Regions from separate parts of the Streptomyces sp. NPDC090106 genome, predicted to be linked through region 3. Evidence: riboswitches for the same ligand, from Rfam matches in the RefSeq annotation. Region 3 holds a riboswitch; each other region holds the start of a gene.

Region 1 (4,204 bases), on a different contig from region 3:
TTGCGGATCGTCGCGCCGCGGAAGGCGTAGATCGACTGGTCGGCGTCACCGACGACGCAGAGCTCGGCGGGCGGGAGGTCGTACTCGGTCGGCGGGACGTCCTCGTCGTGCGCCCCGGTGCCGACGAGTTCCCTGACCAGGGCGTACTGGGCGTGGTTGGTGTCCTGGTACTCGTCGACGAGGACATGACGGAAGCGGCGGCGGTAGTGCTCGGCGACGTCCGGGAAGGCGCGCAGCAGGTTGACCGTCGTCATGATCAGGTCGTCGAAGTCGAGGGCGTTGGCCTCGCGCAGCCGCGACTGGTACATGGCGTAGGCCTGGGCGAGGGTCTTCTCGAAGCCGTCGGTGGCCTGGGCGGCGAAGTCCTCCTCGTCGATCAGCTCGTTCTTGAGGTTGCTGATCTTGGCGCTGAAGGACTTGGGCGGGAACCGCTTGGGGTCGAGGTCCAGGTCGCGGCAGACGAGCGCCATGAGCCGCTTGGAGTCGGCGGCGTCGTAGATCGAGAAGGAGGAGGTGAAGCCGAGCTTCTTGCTCTCGCGGCGCAGGATGCGCACGCACGCGCTGTGGAAGGTCATCACCCACATCGCGCCCGCGCGCGGGCCGACGAGCTGCTCGACGCGCTCCTTCATCTCGCCCGCGGCCTTGTTGGTGAAGGTGATCGCGAGGATCTGCCCCGGGTGGACGTTCCGCTCGGCGAGCAGGTAGGCGATGCGGTGGGTGAGCACACGGGTCTTGCCGGAACCGGCGCCGGCCACGATGAGCAGCGGGGTGTCGGAGTGCACGACGGCGGCCCGCTGGTTCTCGTTGAGCCCCTCGATGAGCGCGGCGGCGTCGAGGACGGGGCGCGGGGCGCCGTCACGGTAGTGGGCGTCCCGGTCCGGGGGCACGTCGAACTTCCCGCCGAACAGGTCGTCCGGAACCGGCTCCGGTACGTGCTCGTCCTCGGGCGGCGGCGGGGGCTCCTCCGTGTGCCCGCGAGGGGCCTGGAGGTCCGCCAGGAAGCTGTCGTCAAAGAGGCTGCTCATCGCTCTCCGAGTCTAGGCCGCCCCACTGACAACCCGCCGCCGCCCCGGGAAGTTCGGCGGAGGACTCTTACGCCACCGCTACATGCGATTACGTAGAGTCACCAACGCGTGAGGAGATGTCCGCCGCCAGCCCATTTCCCGCAAATCGCCACACAAACTACCTTATCGATCATCCCGAACGCGGAACTGACCAAAGGTCACGAAAATGTATCGGGCATATCGAACATCAACCTTCACAGGGGCCACACCAGTTGGCTACCGTGCCGCACAGGCCGTACGACCCCCACCGGCGAACGTCGCCGGGCCGCGCGGCCTCCGCTTAGTCCGGTGCGCCCCTCCTGGAGGCAGCCGGAGCCGGGGACCCACACCGACCTGGGGTGAATCGGCCCAACTCCCCTCCGGGGAGCGGCCGTAGGGCACACCTTCCGAACCACCCGCCCGAACCCGACAGCTAACTCGGTAGGCGGAACATTGGAAGGAGTCGCCTCCTTTGGCGTCGCACGCAAAGCCGCGTCCCGCAGGAACGCGCGTAGCAGGCATACGCACGCCCGCTCTCGCCACGGCCGCCCTCACCTCCGTGGCGCTGCTGTCCCAGACGGCCACCGCAGCACCCTCGACCGACGACAGGCCGAGCCTCGAAGAGGTCGAGAAGAAGGTCGACGACCTCTACCGCCAGGCGGAGTCGGCGACCGAGAAGTACAACTCCGCCAAGGAGAAGACGACCAAGCAGCGCAAGCAGGTCGACACCCTCCTCGACGACGTCGCCCAGCGCACCCAGAAGCTCAACGAGGCCCGTGAGGAACTGGGTTCCTTCGCCGCCGCCCAGTACCGCACCGGCGCCTCCGCGCCCGACACGGCGACCTTCCTGCTCGCGGACACCCCGCAGGACTACTTCGACCAGACCCAGCTGATGGGCCGTATGACGTCCCGCCAGAAGACGGCGGTCGACGACTACATCACCGAGCAGTCCGCGACGATGAAGAAGCGCCAGGAGGCCACCGAGAGCCTCCAGACGCTCACCGATACGCAGGGCGACCTCAAGACCGCCAAGGCGACCGTCCAGAAGAAGCTCTCCGACGCGCGCGAGCTGCTGTCGCAGCTGAACGCCGAGGAGAAGGCGCGCCTCGCCGCGATCGAGAAGCGCAAGCAGGAGGAGGCCGCCCGCAAGGCCGCCGAGCTGGCCGAGCAGAAGGCCGCGGCGGAGGCGGCCGAGGAGGCGGCGAGCAGCTCGTCGTCGACCGCCACGGACTCCTCGTACTCCACGAAGGCCGACAAGGCCCTGGCCTTCGCCCGCGCCCAGGTCGGCAAGCCGTACGTGTGGGGTGCCACGGGGCCCGACTCCTACGACTGCTCCGGCCTGACCCAGGCCGCCTGGAACGCCGCCGGCATCTCCCTGCCGCGCACCACCTACGACCAGGTCAACGCGGGCACCACGGTCTCCCTGGCCAACGCCCAGCCCGGCGACCTGGTCTTCTTCTACGACGACGTCACCCACGTCGGCATCTACATCGGCAACGGGATGATGATCCACGCGCCGAAGCCGGGGGCGTACGTCCGCGAGGAGTCCATCTACTACGACGGCGAGTCGGCGATCCACAGCGTGGTGCGCCCGGCCTGACCGCACGGCACGACCGAAGGGGCGCGTGAGCCGGTCTCACGCGCCCCTCTCGTTGTCCCGCACCCGCGCGAATTCCTCCCCGCACGCGCGCGTGCCCCGCTCGCACCGCGCGACGCGCTCCTTAGCATCGGCCCATGCCCGGCCGCCCCGCATCCCACGCCCCCGCCGCCGACTCCCCGCTCGGCGCGTGGTGGTCCACCCGGCCGCCCGCCGCCGGTTCCGCCGTCATGGCGACCGGCATCGTCTCGGTCGGGCTGCATCTGACGGGGTACGAGACGCTGTCCCGGATCATGCTCGTGCTGGCCGTGCTCGCCTGGGTGGGGCTGGCCGCGGACTTCCTGGCGCGCCTGGCGACCCAGCGGGACCGGTGGCTGGAGGAGGCCAGGACCCCGGGCGCGCTGACCGCGGTGGCGGCGACGAGCGTGCTGGGCACCCGTGTCTCGGCGCTCGGACGGCAGACCCTGGCCGAGGCGCTGCTCGCGCTCGCGACGGCACTGTGGCCAGTGCTGCTCGTGCTCGTCATGAGGCACTGGAAGCGGAGGATGCCGGGCGCGGTGTTCCTGGTCTGCGTCGCGACCCAGGGCCTGGCCGTGCTCGGCGCCACGCTGGCCGCGGCCCTGTCCACGGCGTGGCTCGCGCACGCGGCGCTCGTCCTGTTCTGGCTCGGGCTGGTCTTCTACGGCCTCGCCTTCACCCGCTTCGACCTGGGCCAGGTGACCCGGGGCGCCGGTGACCACTGGGTGGCCGGCGGGGCGCTCGCCATCTCGGCGCTCGCCGGCTCGAAGCTGATCTCGGCGGACAGCGCGAGCCTGTACCTGTGGAACCGCGACGACGGCGACGCCCTGCGCACGGTCACCGTCGCCCTGCTCGTCCTGGACCTGACCTGGTACGCCGTGCTGCTGGCCGCCGAGTTCGCCCGCCCCCGCCCGGGCTACGACGTGCGGCGCTGGGCGACCGTGTTCCCCATGGGCATGACGGCGGCGGCGACCCTGTCGGTCGCCGCCGCGCTGGAGGTGTCCTGGCTCAGGACGCTGGGCCAGGTGCTGCTGTGGATCGCCGTGGCCGTGTGGCTGGCCGTGGGCGCGGGAGCCGCGCTGACGGCCCGGACGGGGATCGCCGCCCTCAGGTCCACAGGACGGCGATGAACACGTCCGCCATGGTCAGCAGCCCGACCAGGCCGAACAGCTTCTTGTCCACCCGCTCGTCGTCGCGCTTCACGTAGACGAGGCCGAGGATCACGATCAGCAGGGCCAGCTTCACGCCGATCTTGATGTTGTTGACGTGCTGGTCGTCCGCCTGGTTGAGGCCGACCAGGATGACGCCGGTGACCAGCATGGTCAGCGCGCCGTGCAGCATCGCCGGGACGAAGCGGGCGGTGCCCGCGCCCATCGCCTTCATCTGGGTGAGGAAGCCGCCCAGCAGCGAGGCGATGCCGATGATGTGCAGACCGACGAAGAGATGGATGAGTACGTCCATGAGGCCGGAGCCTAATCAGAGGCCCTGGAGCCGCACTACACCGCCCCACCCGCCTCCACTCCCCCCGCGTCCCGCTCCCGTCCCC
Region 2 (4,204 bases), on a different contig from region 3:
CGGGACTTGCCCTCGAACTGGTAGGTGCCGTCCTTGTAGAACTCGGTGGCGGCGACGTCGAGGGCGAGGGCGACCTGCTCGCCGGGGATGTAACCGGCTTCCTTGATCGCTTCGAGGATGAGGTCCAGCGCGGCGCGGTTGGACTCCAGGTTCGGGGCGAAGCCGCCCTCGTCGCCGAGGCCGGTGGACAGGCCCTTGCTCTTCAGGACCTTCTTGAGGGTGTGGTAGACCTCGGTGCCCCAGCGCAGCGCCTCGGAGAAGGACTCCGCGCCGATCGGGGCGATCATGAACTCCTGGATGTCGACGTTGGAGTCGGCGTGCGACCCACCGTTGAGGATGTTCATCATCGGAACGGGCAGCAGGTGCGCGTTCGGGCCGCCCAGGTAGCGGAAGAGCGGCAGGTCGCTGGCCTCGGAGGCGGCGTGGGCGACGGCCAGGGAGACGCCGAGGATGGCGTTGGCGCCGAGCGAGCCCTTGTTGTCGGTGGCGTCCAGGTCGAACATGGCCTGGTCGATCAGGCGCTGCTCGGTGGCGTCGTAGCCGACGAGCTCCGGGCCGATCTGCTCGATGACGGCGAGGACGGCCTTCTCGACACCCTTGCCCTGGTAGCGGTTCGGGTCGCCGTCACGCAGCTCGATGGCCTCGAAGGCACCGGTGGAGGCGCCGGACGGAACGGCGGCACGACCCGTGCTGCCGTCGTCGAGGCCGACCTCGACCTCGACGGTGGGGTTGCCTCGCGAGTCGAGGATTTCCCGGGCTACGACGACGTCGATGGACGGCACGAGCATCTCCTTCTTGGGATGTGACGCTGTTGGTGCGGGGCCACGTGGGCCTTGCGACTAGAGCCTAACCGGCTCCGGGGCATCGGCCACCGCGTGGACCGACCTGTGGACGAAACCGAGAGTAAATTGTTTCTGAACTGAACAAAGACGGTCACGTGCGCCCGCATGAAAAAACCCCGCTCCGATGCGTACGGGGGAACACGCACCGGAGCGGGGAGCCCGTGGGGACGGGGGGACCCTCACGAGGCCTTCAGTATGAGGACCACGGATGTGAGGGCACTGTGGTTCAGCTGAGGATTACTTCAGATGCAGCTGCTGGCCCGGGTAGATGAAGTCGGCATCGTCGACGATGTCCTCGTTCAGCTTGAACAGCTTCTGCCAGCCGCCCTTGACCTTGTGCTTCTCCGCGATGGAGGAGAGGGTGTCGCCCTTGACGACCTTGTACTCGCCGTCGCCCTTCTTGACCTTCTTGCCGGTCGGGGTGGAGACGGTCTTCTTGGCGGCCTCGCGCTCGGTGGAGCGGGACGCGCTCTGCTGCTCCGTCGACCGAGCGGTGGAACCGCTGTTCGAGGAAGAGGAGGAGGAGCCGGTGCTGCTGGAGCTGCCGCTGGAGGACGAGCTGCTGGAACCGGTGTAGCTCGCGCCGGACAGGCCCACACCACAGCTCGGCCAGGCGCCCTTGCCCTGCGCGGCGAGGACCTTCTCGGCTATCTCGATCTGCTGGGACTTGCTGGCCTGGTCGGCGGTGGAGGCGTAGGCGGTGCCGCCGTACGCGGCCCAGGTGGAGGCCGAGAACTGCAGGCCGCCGTAGTAGCCGTTGCCGGTGTTGATGGACCAGTTGCCGCCGGACTCGCACTGGGCGACGGTGTCCCACTCGGAGGCGGTGGCGGCGGAGGCCGTGCCGGCCGCCATCAGCGGGGCGGCGATGGCGACACCGGTGACGCCGGCGAGCGCGGCGACGCGGGTGGCCTTGGACGGACGACGGTGCTTGCCCTTGCCGGAAAACAGCATGGTGGATCCCCTCACCGACGCCTGCGAGGTGAGCTGTCGGGTTCGGGCCGGTTGAGTTGCCCGGTCGTGCCCCGCTCTCGCGCGGCACGGCTACACCCCAAGCCACCACCGTCGACTGCCCGGTGGGGCACTTACCTTGGGTCCCCCGCTCCTGCCTACGGCGCTTGACGCGACGACTGTTCCCGTACGGCCGCTGGCAGGATTCGGCGTTGCGGCAGCCGGGGCCCGTGGTGACGAGCGGTGATGACCGTAGACACGGGATCCGGCGAATTTCAAAGACGATCAGGGCTTCTGAGACTCATCCCACACTTTCACCAAACCGGACATTCAGCGCGAAGTGTGACGTGAACTCCCGCCCATTCGCGGCCTATTCAGCGGCTTGTCCGATACCGACCACAAGGCTCTGACCGGGAGCGATGGCGCTGGGGTCGGACCCGATGACGCCCTTGTTCAGCGCGTACAGGTGACGCCATCCGCCGTCGAGGCCAAGGGAGTCGGCGATGGAGGCCAGGGTGTCGCCCTCGCGGACGGTGTACGCGCTCTCCTCGGCCTGCGCGCCGCGGTGCTTTCCGGCGATCTTGGTGGTGGCCTCCGAGGAGCCGAGGTCGCTCATGTCGACCAGGCCCGAAGAGCCGCCCTCCTGCCAGGAGTTGTCCGATTCGCCCTCGTTCGCGGGGATCGTGGGCGAGCCGTCCGGCGACTGCGACTGCTCGGAATCCGACGCGGAACTGTCCGACTTGGCGGACTTGTCCGGACTGGCGGAGGTCTCGGGCGAGGCGGAGGCGTCGGCGTCCTCGTCGGCCGAGGCGCCGGAGTCCGGGGACCCCGTGGAGTTCGACAGACCGGAGGAACCGGAGGAACTGGATGAGTCGGATGAATCAGAGGATTCGGACTCGTCGGCCGAGGGGGAGCCGCTCGCCACACCGGTGTCGACATCGGCGGTGGCGTCGTCGTGGCCGAGGCCGTTGAGCAGCCCGCAGGCGCCCCAGGCCCCGACGCCCTGGTCCGCGAGGACCTTCTCGGCGACGGCGATCTGCTGGTTGCGGCTGGCCAGGTCGGCGCTCGGGGCGTAGTCGAGGCCGCCGTACTCCTCCCAGTCCTCCTGGGACAGGTTCAGCCCGCCGTACTCGCCGTCGCCGTCGTTGGCGCTCCAGGAGCCGTCCGTCTCGCACTGGGCCACCTGGTCCCAGGTGGATCCGTCGGCCGCGCTCGCGGCGCCCGCGCCGAGCAGGGGGATCGCGATGGCGGAGCCCGTCACACCGGCCGCGACGAGGAGCGCCGGAGCCTGACGGGGGCGACGGTGACGACCGTTCCCGGAGAGCATGCGGGGGCCTTTCACGAGACAGCGGTGATCCGCGCGACGAGTGGGACTCGACGCCGCGCTGATCCGTGAACGTATAGGCATTCGATCACTTGTCACAAGTTAATGCCGCGAGGATCACGTGAAGATCACAGAGTTGAGGGTGTGTCATGTTTGCAAAGGCCGGTTCCACTGCCCGAGTTGGCCCGAAACGGCCTACGGGTTCGGACCGCGGGTCGGCGTGAACTCCACCGGCAACGTCCGCAGCCCGCGCATGATGAGACCTCCGCGCCACCTCAAATCGGCCGAATCCACCGCGAGTCGGAGGTCGGGGAGCCGGGTCAGGAGGGTGGCGAGCGCCGTCTGCCCCTCCAGCCGGGCCAGCGGGGCGCCGAGGCAGTAGTGGATGCCGTGCCCGTAGCCGAGGTGCTGATTGTCACGGCGGGACAGGTCGAGGGTGTCGGGCTCGGCGAACCGCTCAGGGTCCCGGTCCGCCGCCGCGAGGACGACGAGCACGGGGTCTCCGGGGGCGATCCGCTGCCCGCCGACGGTGAGCGGCTCGGTCGCGAAGCGCCAGGTCGCCAGCTCCACGGGGCCGTCGTAGCGCAGGAGTTCCTCGACGCCGGTCTCCAGCAGCGCGTTCTCGCCCGCGGCCAGCGAATCCTGGAGGCGGGCACGCTGGCCGGGGTGGGTGAGCAGGGCGTAGGTGCCGTTGCCGATGAGGTTGACGGTCGTCTCGAAGCCCGCGAACAACAGGATGAACGCCATCGCGGCGGCCTCGTTCTCGGTGAGGTGCTCACCGTGGTCGGAGGCGCGGATGAGACCCGAGATGAGGTCCTCGCCGGGGGCGGGTTCGGCCGGCAGGGCCTCACGCTTGCGGTGGATCAGCTCCAGCAGATAGCCGCGCATCTTCTTCACCGACCGCGCGACCCCGCCCCGGGGCCCGCCACCGTGCCGGATCATCATCCCCGCCCAGTCGCGGAAGTCGTCCTGGTCCTCGCGGGGGACGCCGAGCAGGTCGCAGATGGCGTAGATGGGGAGCGGGAACGCGAAGTCGTGGATGAGGTCGGCGCTCCCCTCCCGGGCGAAGCGGTCGATCAGCTGATCCGTC
Region 3 (4,204 bases):
GCCCGGCCCGCGCTGGACCACGCCGCCCGGATGACGGCCCCGCCGGTACCGGTGGCCGCGCCCCCGTGGCCGATCCCCGGGGTGTACGGCCAGGGGTACGGCCACGGGCAGGCCTACGGGTACGGGCAGCCGGCGGGACCGCACCCGTCGTACAACCCGTACCGCTCCTAGGGGGTCAGGCCGACGCCTCGGTGAGGCGGGCGAGTTCCGCGTCCGTCAGGGTCAGGTCCGCCAGCTTCAGCAGCGCGGGGAGCTGGTCGACGGTGCGGGCGGAGGCGATGGGCGCGGCGACCGTGGGGCGGGCGGCGAGCCAGGCGAGGGCGACCGTCGCGACCGGTACGAGGTGGGCCTCGGCGATGTCGTCGAGGGCGGCGAGGACGCTGCGGCCCCGCTCGGTGTCCAGGTGCTTGGCGGCGCCGGCGGCGCGCGGGCTGTCGACGGTGGCCTCCGGGCGGTACTTGCCGGTGAGGAAGCCCGCGGCGAGCGCGTAGTACGGCACCGCGGCGAGGCCCCAGCGCTCGGCCGTGTCCTGGAGCTCACCCTCGTAGGTGTCCCGGGAGACCAGGTTGTAGTGGGGCTGGAGGGCCACATAGCGGGCCAGTCCCTCGCGCTCGGAGAAGCGCAGCGAGGCGTCCAGGCGCTCGGGGGAGATGTTGGAGGCGGCGATGTGCCGGACCTTGCCCGCCTTCACCAGCTCGTCCAGCGCGCCGACGATCTCCTCGACCGGCACCTCGGGCTTGTCGAAGTGGGTGTAGTAGAGGTCGATGTGGTCCACGCCGAGGCGGGCCAGGGAGGCGTCGGCCGCCGCCTTGATGTTGGCGGCCGTCAGCCCCTGGAACCGCGGGTGCTGGCTGACCTTCGTGGCGATCACCACGTCGTCGCGGTTGCCGCGGGCCTTGAGCCACTTGCCGATGACGGTCTCGGACTCCCCGCCCGAGTTGCCGGCCACCCACGCCGAGTAGGAGTCGGCCGTGTCGACGAAGTTGCCGCCCGCGGCGGTGTACGCGTCGAGGACGGCGAAGGACTGCGCCTCGTCGGCGGTCCAGCCGAAGACGTTGCCGCCCAGGGAGAGCGGGAAAACCTCAAGGTCGGACGTGCCCAGCTTGCGAAGAGAAGTCATGGACAGTGACAACCCCGGTGGCGAAGGACCCTATTCCGGCCCGTCGGCAAAGGCGCGCAAAAACCGGCAGCCCTGACGTCGGGGGGTGAGCGTCAGGACTGCCGGACATCTCCGGAGGAGCGACGGATCAGGGGGTCAGGCCCTTGCTCTGCAGCCAGGCCATCGGGTCGATGCCGGTCTCGGCGCCGCCGGGGTGGACCTCCAGGTGGAGGTGGGCGCCGGTCACGTTGCCCGTCGCGCCCACGCGGCCGATGACGTCACCGGTGGCGACCTTCTGGCCGACGCTGACGCTGATCGAGGACTGGTGGCAGAACCACAGCTCGGTGCCGTCGTCGAGGGTGAGGATCGTGCGGTAGCCGTAGGAGCCGGCCCAGCCGGCCTCCGTGATCGTCCCGGAGTGCACGGCCTTGATGAGGGTGCCCGTGGGAGCGGCGAAGTCGAGGCCCGTGTGGTACCCGGAGGACCAGAGCGAACCGGCCTGACCGAAGGTCGAGGTGATCGTGTACGACGAGGTCGGCAGCGTGTACTGCTTGGCGAGCTCGGCGAGACGCTTGGCCTCGGCCTCCTCGGCGGCCTTCTTCTCGGCGGCCTTCTTCGCGTCGGCGGCCTCTTCCGCGGCCTCCTTGGCGGCGGCGGCCTCGGCCTTGGCGACCTGGTCGGCAGCGGCGGTCTGGACCGCGAGCTGCTCCTTGTTGTCGACCTGGTTCTGCTGGCTCTCGGCCTGGGCCATGATCCGGTTGCGCAGCGACTCGCCGGCGCCGGAGGTGGAGTCCTCGTCGTACCCGGCGGCCGTGACCGTGGGCGCGGCCGTCGCCGTGGCCGACTTGGCCAGGTCGCTGAGCGGGGTGGTGGAGCCCTCGGGCTCCTCGTCGCCGCCGGAGATGAAGGACGGCACGACGTCGGGCATGGAGATGGAGACCGGCGGCTTGCCGGTGTTGGCGCTGGCCATGCCGGCCCCGCCGACGGCGGCTATGACACCGACGCCCAGAACCGTGGAGCTGCGCGCGAAGCCGTTGCTGCGCTGCTTGGCGACCCGGTGCTTGCCGCGTACCGGACGGACGGACTCCTCGGTGGGATTCCAGACCTCCTGCGGGCCCTCGTCGTGGTGGTAACTGCCGTAACCGAAAACGTCGCTCTCGGAGCGCTGGCTCGGCATGTACGGGGCCTCGGGGGCAGGCCTGTTCGACGCCACGTGGGCGTACTCCTTTCCTTCCTTCTCGCCTACCGGGTTAGCTGACGGGTTCGGAGCAGGAAGGTCTCCTACGCGCGTATAACCGCCGTGCTGCCACGGCGACTTACGAGCGATTCACCCCAAGGTGGTGGTTCCCCGGTTCCCTCGCGGGATTCGGCGCGTGCGCACGGAGCCGACTCTTGTGACGGCTGGGACGACCGCGCTGCGTTATCGAACGTTAATAGACCCGGGCCCCGTATTCCAAGCCGTTCCCGTTGATCGTTAACGTTTTTCCGCTGGACGTAGGGGTCATGGACGGTGAAAAACGGGCGAGTTGACCGCGCCTCAGTGATCTCACAGGTATTGACGGTATGTCAGTTGTTATGCGGAGGGCGCTCGCCCGATCACCCCCCGTAGCAACGGCTGCGCGAGGGCCTCAGGGCCGCCGTACGGCGAGCAGCGCCATGTCGTCGGTCGTCGCTCCCCCGGTGTGCCGGCGCACCTCCGCGGCGAGCGCGCCGAGCAGGGCGCCGGGGTCGCGGAAGACCCGGCCGGTGAGCCAGGACCGGGGGTCGTAGAACTCGCCGTGGCGGTCCCGGGCCTCGGAGAGCCCGTCGGTGTACAGCAGCAGGGTGGCGCCGCCGGGGAAGCCGGTCTCGTCCGCGCGGTCGGGCCGGCCGCCGAGGTCGCCCATGCCGAGCGGCAGTGCGGCCTCGGTGGGACGCAGGACGCGCACGGTGCCGTCCGGGCCGAGCAGCAGCGGCGGCGGGTGGCCGCGGTTGACGATCCGCACGGTCCCGTCGCCGTGCGGGAGTTCGGCGAGCACGGCGGTGGTGAACCCCTCGGCGGCGTCGAACCCCTCGCGCCGGCCGCCCTCGCGGGCCAGCGCCCGCTCCAGCCGCCCCGCGACCGCCTCCAGGGTGGCCTCCTGCTCGGCGGCCTCCCGGAACGCCCCGATGACGACGGCGACGGCGGCCACCGCGCCCATCCCCTTGCCCCGCACGTCCCCCACGACCAGCCGCACCCCGTAGGGGCTGTCCTGGACGGCGTACAGGTCCCCGCCGATGAACGCGTCCCGCTGCGCCGCCTCGTACCGCACGGCGACGTCGTAGCCGCCGGTCCGCTCCCCGGGCACCGGCAGGACCGCCCGCTGGGCCGCCTCGGCGATCACCCGCTGGGAGGCGAGCAGCCGGTCGCCGCGGCGCAGGACCTGGCTGAGGACGACGGCGAGCACGGCGACGGTGAACACGGTGAGCGTCTCGGTGAGGGTGTCCGGGTCGACGCCGTCGCCGAAGCGCACGTGCACGGCGTAGGTGGCGGCGAGGGAGGCGGCCCCGATGACGGCGGTGCCGGTCAGCGAGTAGACGGGGGCGGCGACCAGCGGGGCGGCGGTGAAGAAGGGGATCGCGGTGAAATCCCGCGGGGTGAGCACGTCGTAGGGGATGCCGGCGACGATCAGCAGGACCGGGAGCAGGCGTACGGCTAAGACGCGCCGCCCTTCCGCCGCCCTCGCCGCCGTCTCCGCCACGGGTCCAGATTTCCCGGAGCGGGGCCGGGCGGCGAGCGGTGTGGACCGACCGGGCGAAACCGGGGGCCGCAAAACACTCAGGGCCGGAAGTCATCGGATGACTTCCGGCCCTGAGCCGTGAGTAGCGGGGACAGGATTTGAACCTGCGACCTCTGGGTTATGAGCCCAGCGAGCTACCGAGCTGCTCCACCCCGCGTCGGTGAGACCAACCTTACCCCATTCCCGGAGTGCTCGTCGCACACATTCCTGACCTGCGGTTCTCCTCAGTCGGTGGGGTTGTTCGCGTGGGTGAGGGTCTCCCAGGAGACGAAGAGATCGTCGGTTCCGGCGGGGCGGTTCTCCTCGGCGAGCTTGTGGGCGGCGGGGACGGAGAGGCCGAGCCGGC
Region 4 (4,204 bases), on a different contig from region 3:
TGTTCGGCATCTCCTGGGGCGGCTTCAACTCCCTCCAGATCGCGGCGCTCGCGCCCGAGCCGCTGAAGGCCGTCGTCACGGTCTGCTCCACCGACGACCGCTACGACAACGACGTGCACTACATGGGCGGTTCCGTCCTCGCGGTGGACATGCACGCGTGGGCGGCCACGATGCTCGCGTTCGTCTCCCGCCCGCCCGACCCGCGCTACGCGGGCGAGGCCTGGCGGGACATGTGGCTGAAGCGCCTGGAGGCGGTCGACCCGTTCATCCACACCTGGCTCGGCCACCAGACCCGGGACGCGTACTGGCGGCACGGCAGCGTCTGCGAGGACTACGGCGCGATCCGGGCGGCGGTGCTGGCGGTGGGCGGCTGGCACGACCCGTACCGCGACACGGTGCTGCGCCTCGTCGAGCACCTGCCCGAGGACCGGGTGCGCGGGCTGATCGGCCCCTGGTCGCACCAGTACCCGGACCGGGGTCTGCCGCCCGGCCCCGCGATCGGCTTCCTCCAGGAGACGCTGCGCTGGTGGGACCAGCACCTCAAGGGCGCCGACACCGGTGTGATGCGCGAGCCGCTGCTGCGGGCCTACGTCAGCGACTCGCATCCGCCCGCGACCGTGTACGACACCCTGCCGGGCCGCTGGGTCGGTGAGCCGTCCTGGCCCTCCCCGCACGTCACGACCGTCACGTACGGCCTCCAGGGCGCCCCCGTGCTCGTCCGCTCGCCGCAGCACACGGGGGTCGACGCCGGGCGGTTCTTCCCGTTCGGGAACGACGCCGACCTGCCGCCGGACCAGCGCGAGGAGGACGCCCGCTCGGCCTGCTTCGAGTTCGCGGTGGGCGAGGAGACCTGGGTGCTGGGACGGCCCCGGGTCCGGCTGCGGGTGACGTCGGAGTCGGAGCGCGGGCAGATCGTCGCCCGGCTGTGCGACGTGGCGCCGGACGGCTCCTCGACGCTGGTCACGCGCGGGGTGCTGAACCTGTCGGCGCGCCACGGACGGGACCGCGCGGTGCTCTGGGAGCCGGGGGCCACCGAGGAGGTGACCTTCGAGCTGAACGGCATCGGGCACGTCTTCCCGCCCGGCCACCGCATCCGGCTCGCCGTCTCCTCCGCGTACTGGCCGTGGATCTGGCCCCAGCCCGGCTCGGCGGCGGGCTTCGCGCTGGACCCGGCGGGCAGCTTCCTCGACCTGCCGGTCCGTGCGCGCGAGGCGGACCCGGAGATCGTCTTCGGCGAGCCCGAGCAGGCCGAGCCGCTCGGCGTGCACTACCCGGCCACGCTGGAGGAACCGCGCCCGGAGCGGCTCGTCGTACGCGATGTGGCCCGGGGAGAGTGGCGTCTGGAGGTCGACCCGCGGTACGGCGGCACGCGCGTGTACCCGGACGGGCTGGAGTTCACGGAGGACGCGCTGGAGGTCTACACGGTCGACGAGACGGACCCGCTGTCGGCGCGGACCCGCTCGGACTGGACGATCCGGCTGCACCGTCCGGACCTGGCCTGGGACACGACCGTGCGGACCCGTTCGGAGATCACCTGTGAGGCGGCCGAGTTCCGCACGTCCAACGAGGTGATCTGCACGGAGGGCGGCGAGGTGGTCTTCCACCGGACCTGGGAGAGGCGCATTCCACGGACCGCCGGATAACTGCCAGTTGAGCGGCATTGACCGTTTTGCCGCTCTTGTGCTCGACGGTGAGTTGCCTCACGCCGCCACACCCGCGAAGCCCGGAATTCCGGGCTTCGCAAACCGTGCACCAAGGTCAACAGGTGCGATCTGTGAATCCGGTACTTGTTTCGGACATGTGCATTCGCATACGTTCCCGCCCCGGGTGGACGCCTAATCCTGCCGCCACCCGGAGACCGCTCACCTAGAGAAGACTTCACGGCAGGAGCGGGGGACCCAGGTAAGTCGCCGTACCGGTCGCGTCTTCGGACGGACCGGTACGGCTCGGGGTGCAGTCATGCCTTCACGGGTGTGACCGGGCAGCTCCCGCCCGAACCCGACAGCTCACCTCGCAGGCGCCGGAGAGGAACTTCGTCATGCGTCTGTCCCGCAAGCTCGCCGTCACCGGTGTCGCCGTCGCCGCACTCGCCTTCCCCGTCGTCGGCGCGACCACGGCGTCCGCGGCCACCACGACCACGGTCACCGCCACCTCGCTCGGCTACTCCGACACCCTGGACGGCTGGATCCGCGCCTCGCTCCAGGTCATGTCGCAGAACGGGATCCCGGGGACGTACAACGGCATCTACCGCAACGTCATCCGCGAGTCCTCGGGCAACCGGTACGCGATCAACAACTGGGACTCCAACGCCGCGGCCGGCACCCCGTCCAAGGGCCTGCTCCAGGTGATCGACCCGACCTTCAACGCGTACCACGTGGCGGGCACCTCCTACGACCCGTACGACCCGGTCGCGAACATCACCGCGGCCTGCAAGTACGCCGCCGCGGTGTACGGCTCGATCGACAACGTGTACGGCGCCTACTAGGCCGTCTCCACTGGGCTGTCGCCACCGGGCTTCTCACGCGGGTCCGTTCAGCAGGGCCCGTTCAGCACGGTCCGTTCACCAGGTCCCGAAGAGTCTTTCGAGGACGACGGCGATGCCGTCGTCCTCGTTGGACAGGGTCACCTCGTCGGCCACGGCCTTGAGTTCGGGGTGGGCGTTGGCCATGGCGACGCCGTGGGCGGCCCAGTCGAACATGGGGATGTCGTTGGGCATGTCCCCGAAAGCGAGGGTGGCTTCGGGGCCGAGCCCGAGATGCTCCGCGGCCAGGGCCAGGCCCGTCGCCTTGGTGATCCCGCATGGCTGGAGTTCGACGGTGCCGGGGCCCGACATCGTCACGGTGGCCAGGGAACCGATCACCGAGCGGGCCGTGGCCGCCAACTCGTCGTCGGACAGGGTGGGATGGCGCAGCAGCACCTTGCTGATCGGCTCGCACCACAGATCGTCGCGGCGGCCCACCCGCAGGGCGGGCAGGGTCGGGTGCGGCATCAGATAGCCGGGCTCGATGAGGGTGAGGCCGTCGACGCCGTCCTGGTCGACGGCCGCGTAGACCTGGCCGACCTCCGCCTCGATCTTGCCGAGCGCCGTCTCGGCCAACTCCCGGTCCAGGGTGACCGACCACAGCAGACGGTCCGCGCCGGCGTCGTACACCTGCGCGCCCTGTCCGCACACCGCGAGCCCCCTGCTGCCGAGGTCGTCGAGGAGCGGACGCACTCTGGGCGCCGGCCGGCCAGTCACCACCAGATGCCGGGCACCGGCCGCGGCGACCTGCGCGAGCGCGGCGAGCGACCGGTCGGAGAGCGTGTCGTCGTCCCGCAGCAGGGTGCCGTCGAGGTCGGTGGCGATCAAGGAATATGCGGTGGGAGCGGCCATGATCAGAGAATACGGACCGGACGCCCCCGCGACTCGACTCGAACCGGACGGGCGCAGCATTCACATCCGTTGACCGCTGCTCCGGTTCCGTTCGCGCGCCCCACCCCTCAGGTCGAGCCCCGCACCACCAGCTCCGTAGGCAGCAGCACCCCCGCGGTGTCCTCCCCGGCGATCCGGGCGAGGAGCATCCGGACCATCTCGGCGCTGATGCGTTCGAAGGGCTGCCGGACGGTGGTGAGGGCCGGGGTGACGGCGAGAGCGGCCGGCGAGTCGTCGAAGCCGCCCACCGCGATGTCCCCGGGCACCGAACACCCCTCCGCCCGGAGGGCGTTGACGACACCCTGCGCCATCAGATCGGACCCGGCGAACACAGCGTCCAGCCCGGGCGCGCGCGCCGGCGGCAGCCGGATGAAGAAGGGTGCCTCCCGCTCCGTCCCGGAGCACCTCCCGGTACCCGGCCAACCCGGCAGCCCCACCGGGCAGATCGGGCGGCCCACTGACCGTCCCGATCCGTCTGCGGCTCAGGGCGAGCGGAGAAGGCACGGTCCGAGCCAGGCGCTGGGCGCAACCGCGTGACAGGACAGCGGGGTCAGGGGTCGCGAACGGCTTCTCCTGCGGTTCGTCCGCCAGGAAGCCGACCGCTCCGGTGAGGCAACTACGGTTACGTCAGGGCCTGTCCGGCGGACCATGCCGCGTTCTCTCCCCAACCGGCCCGGAGCCAAGGGGTCCCAGCGGCGCCGTCACGCGCCAACCTCCCCCAGCCTCACGCCGGGAGACGCTTCACCCGCCGCGGCAGCGGCCGATCAACCACTCCTCCTCCGCCTCGCATCC

What was found. Region 3 has a riboswitch for cyclic di-AMP ahead of ACIPSE_RS16980 (M23 family metallopeptidase). Riboswitches for the same ligand answer to the same signal wherever they lie in the genome.
Region 1: it holds a riboswitch for cyclic di-AMP, as region 3 does, so the genes downstream of both, ACIPSE_RS03495 (NlpC/P60 family protein) here and ACIPSE_RS16980 (M23 family metallopeptidase) in region 3, are expected to answer to the same signal.
Region 2: it holds a riboswitch for cyclic di-AMP, as region 3 does, so the genes downstream of both, ACIPSE_RS38320 (transglycosylase family protein) here and ACIPSE_RS16980 (M23 family metallopeptidase) in region 3, are expected to answer to the same signal.
Region 4: it holds a riboswitch for cyclic di-AMP, as region 3 does, so the genes downstream of both, ACIPSE_RS04570 (transglycosylase SLT domain-containing protein) here and ACIPSE_RS16980 (M23 family metallopeptidase) in region 3, are expected to answer to the same signal.

The regions. Positions count from the first base shown of each region.
Region 1 covers NZ_JBIVDS010000001.1:784,670-788,873, forward strand. The annotation lists gene pcrA (DNA helicase PcrA) at 1-1,025, opposite strand, end outside; cyclic di-AMP (ydaO/yuaA leader) riboswitch at 1,346-1,508, shown strand; gene ACIPSE_RS03495 (NlpC/P60 family protein) at 1,516-2,643, shown strand; gene ACIPSE_RS03500 (tellurite resistance/C4-dicarboxylate transporter family protein) at 2,778-3,788, shown strand; gene ACIPSE_RS03505 (hypothetical protein) at 3,766-4,119, opposite strand.
Region 2 covers NZ_JBIVDS010000015.1:175,166-179,369, reverse strand. The annotation lists gene eno (phosphopyruvate hydratase) at 1-788, opposite strand, end outside; gene ACIPSE_RS38320 (transglycosylase family protein) at 1,080-1,793, opposite strand; cyclic di-AMP (ydaO/yuaA leader) riboswitch at 1,797-1,966, opposite strand; gene ACIPSE_RS38315 (transglycosylase family protein) at 2,161-3,117, opposite strand; gene ACIPSE_RS38310 (cytochrome P450) at 3,310-4,204, opposite strand, start outside.
Region 3 covers NZ_JBIVDS010000004.1:691,635-695,838, reverse strand. The annotation lists gene ACIPSE_RS16990 (PrsW family intramembrane metalloprotease) at 1-171, shown strand, start outside; gene ACIPSE_RS16985 (aldo/keto reductase) at 176-1,120, opposite strand; gene ACIPSE_RS16980 (M23 family metallopeptidase) at 1,248-2,312, opposite strand; cyclic di-AMP (ydaO/yuaA leader) riboswitch at 2,324-2,481, opposite strand; gene ACIPSE_RS16975 (PP2C family protein-serine/threonine phosphatase) at 2,728-3,819, opposite strand; tRNA gene ACIPSE_RS16970 (tRNA-Met) at 3,942-4,015, opposite strand; gene ACIPSE_RS16965 (alginate lyase family protein) at 4,083-4,204, opposite strand, start outside.
Region 4 covers NZ_JBIVDS010000001.1:1,022,960-1,027,163, forward strand. The annotation lists gene ACIPSE_RS04565 (CocE/NonD family hydrolase) at 1-1,643, shown strand, start outside; cyclic di-AMP (ydaO/yuaA leader) riboswitch at 1,865-2,033, shown strand; gene ACIPSE_RS04570 (transglycosylase SLT domain-containing protein) at 2,039-2,485, shown strand; gene ACIPSE_RS04575 (HAD family hydrolase) at 2,561-3,373, opposite strand; partial or broken gene ACIPSE_RS04580 (LacI family DNA-binding transcriptional regulator) at 3,481-3,904, opposite strand.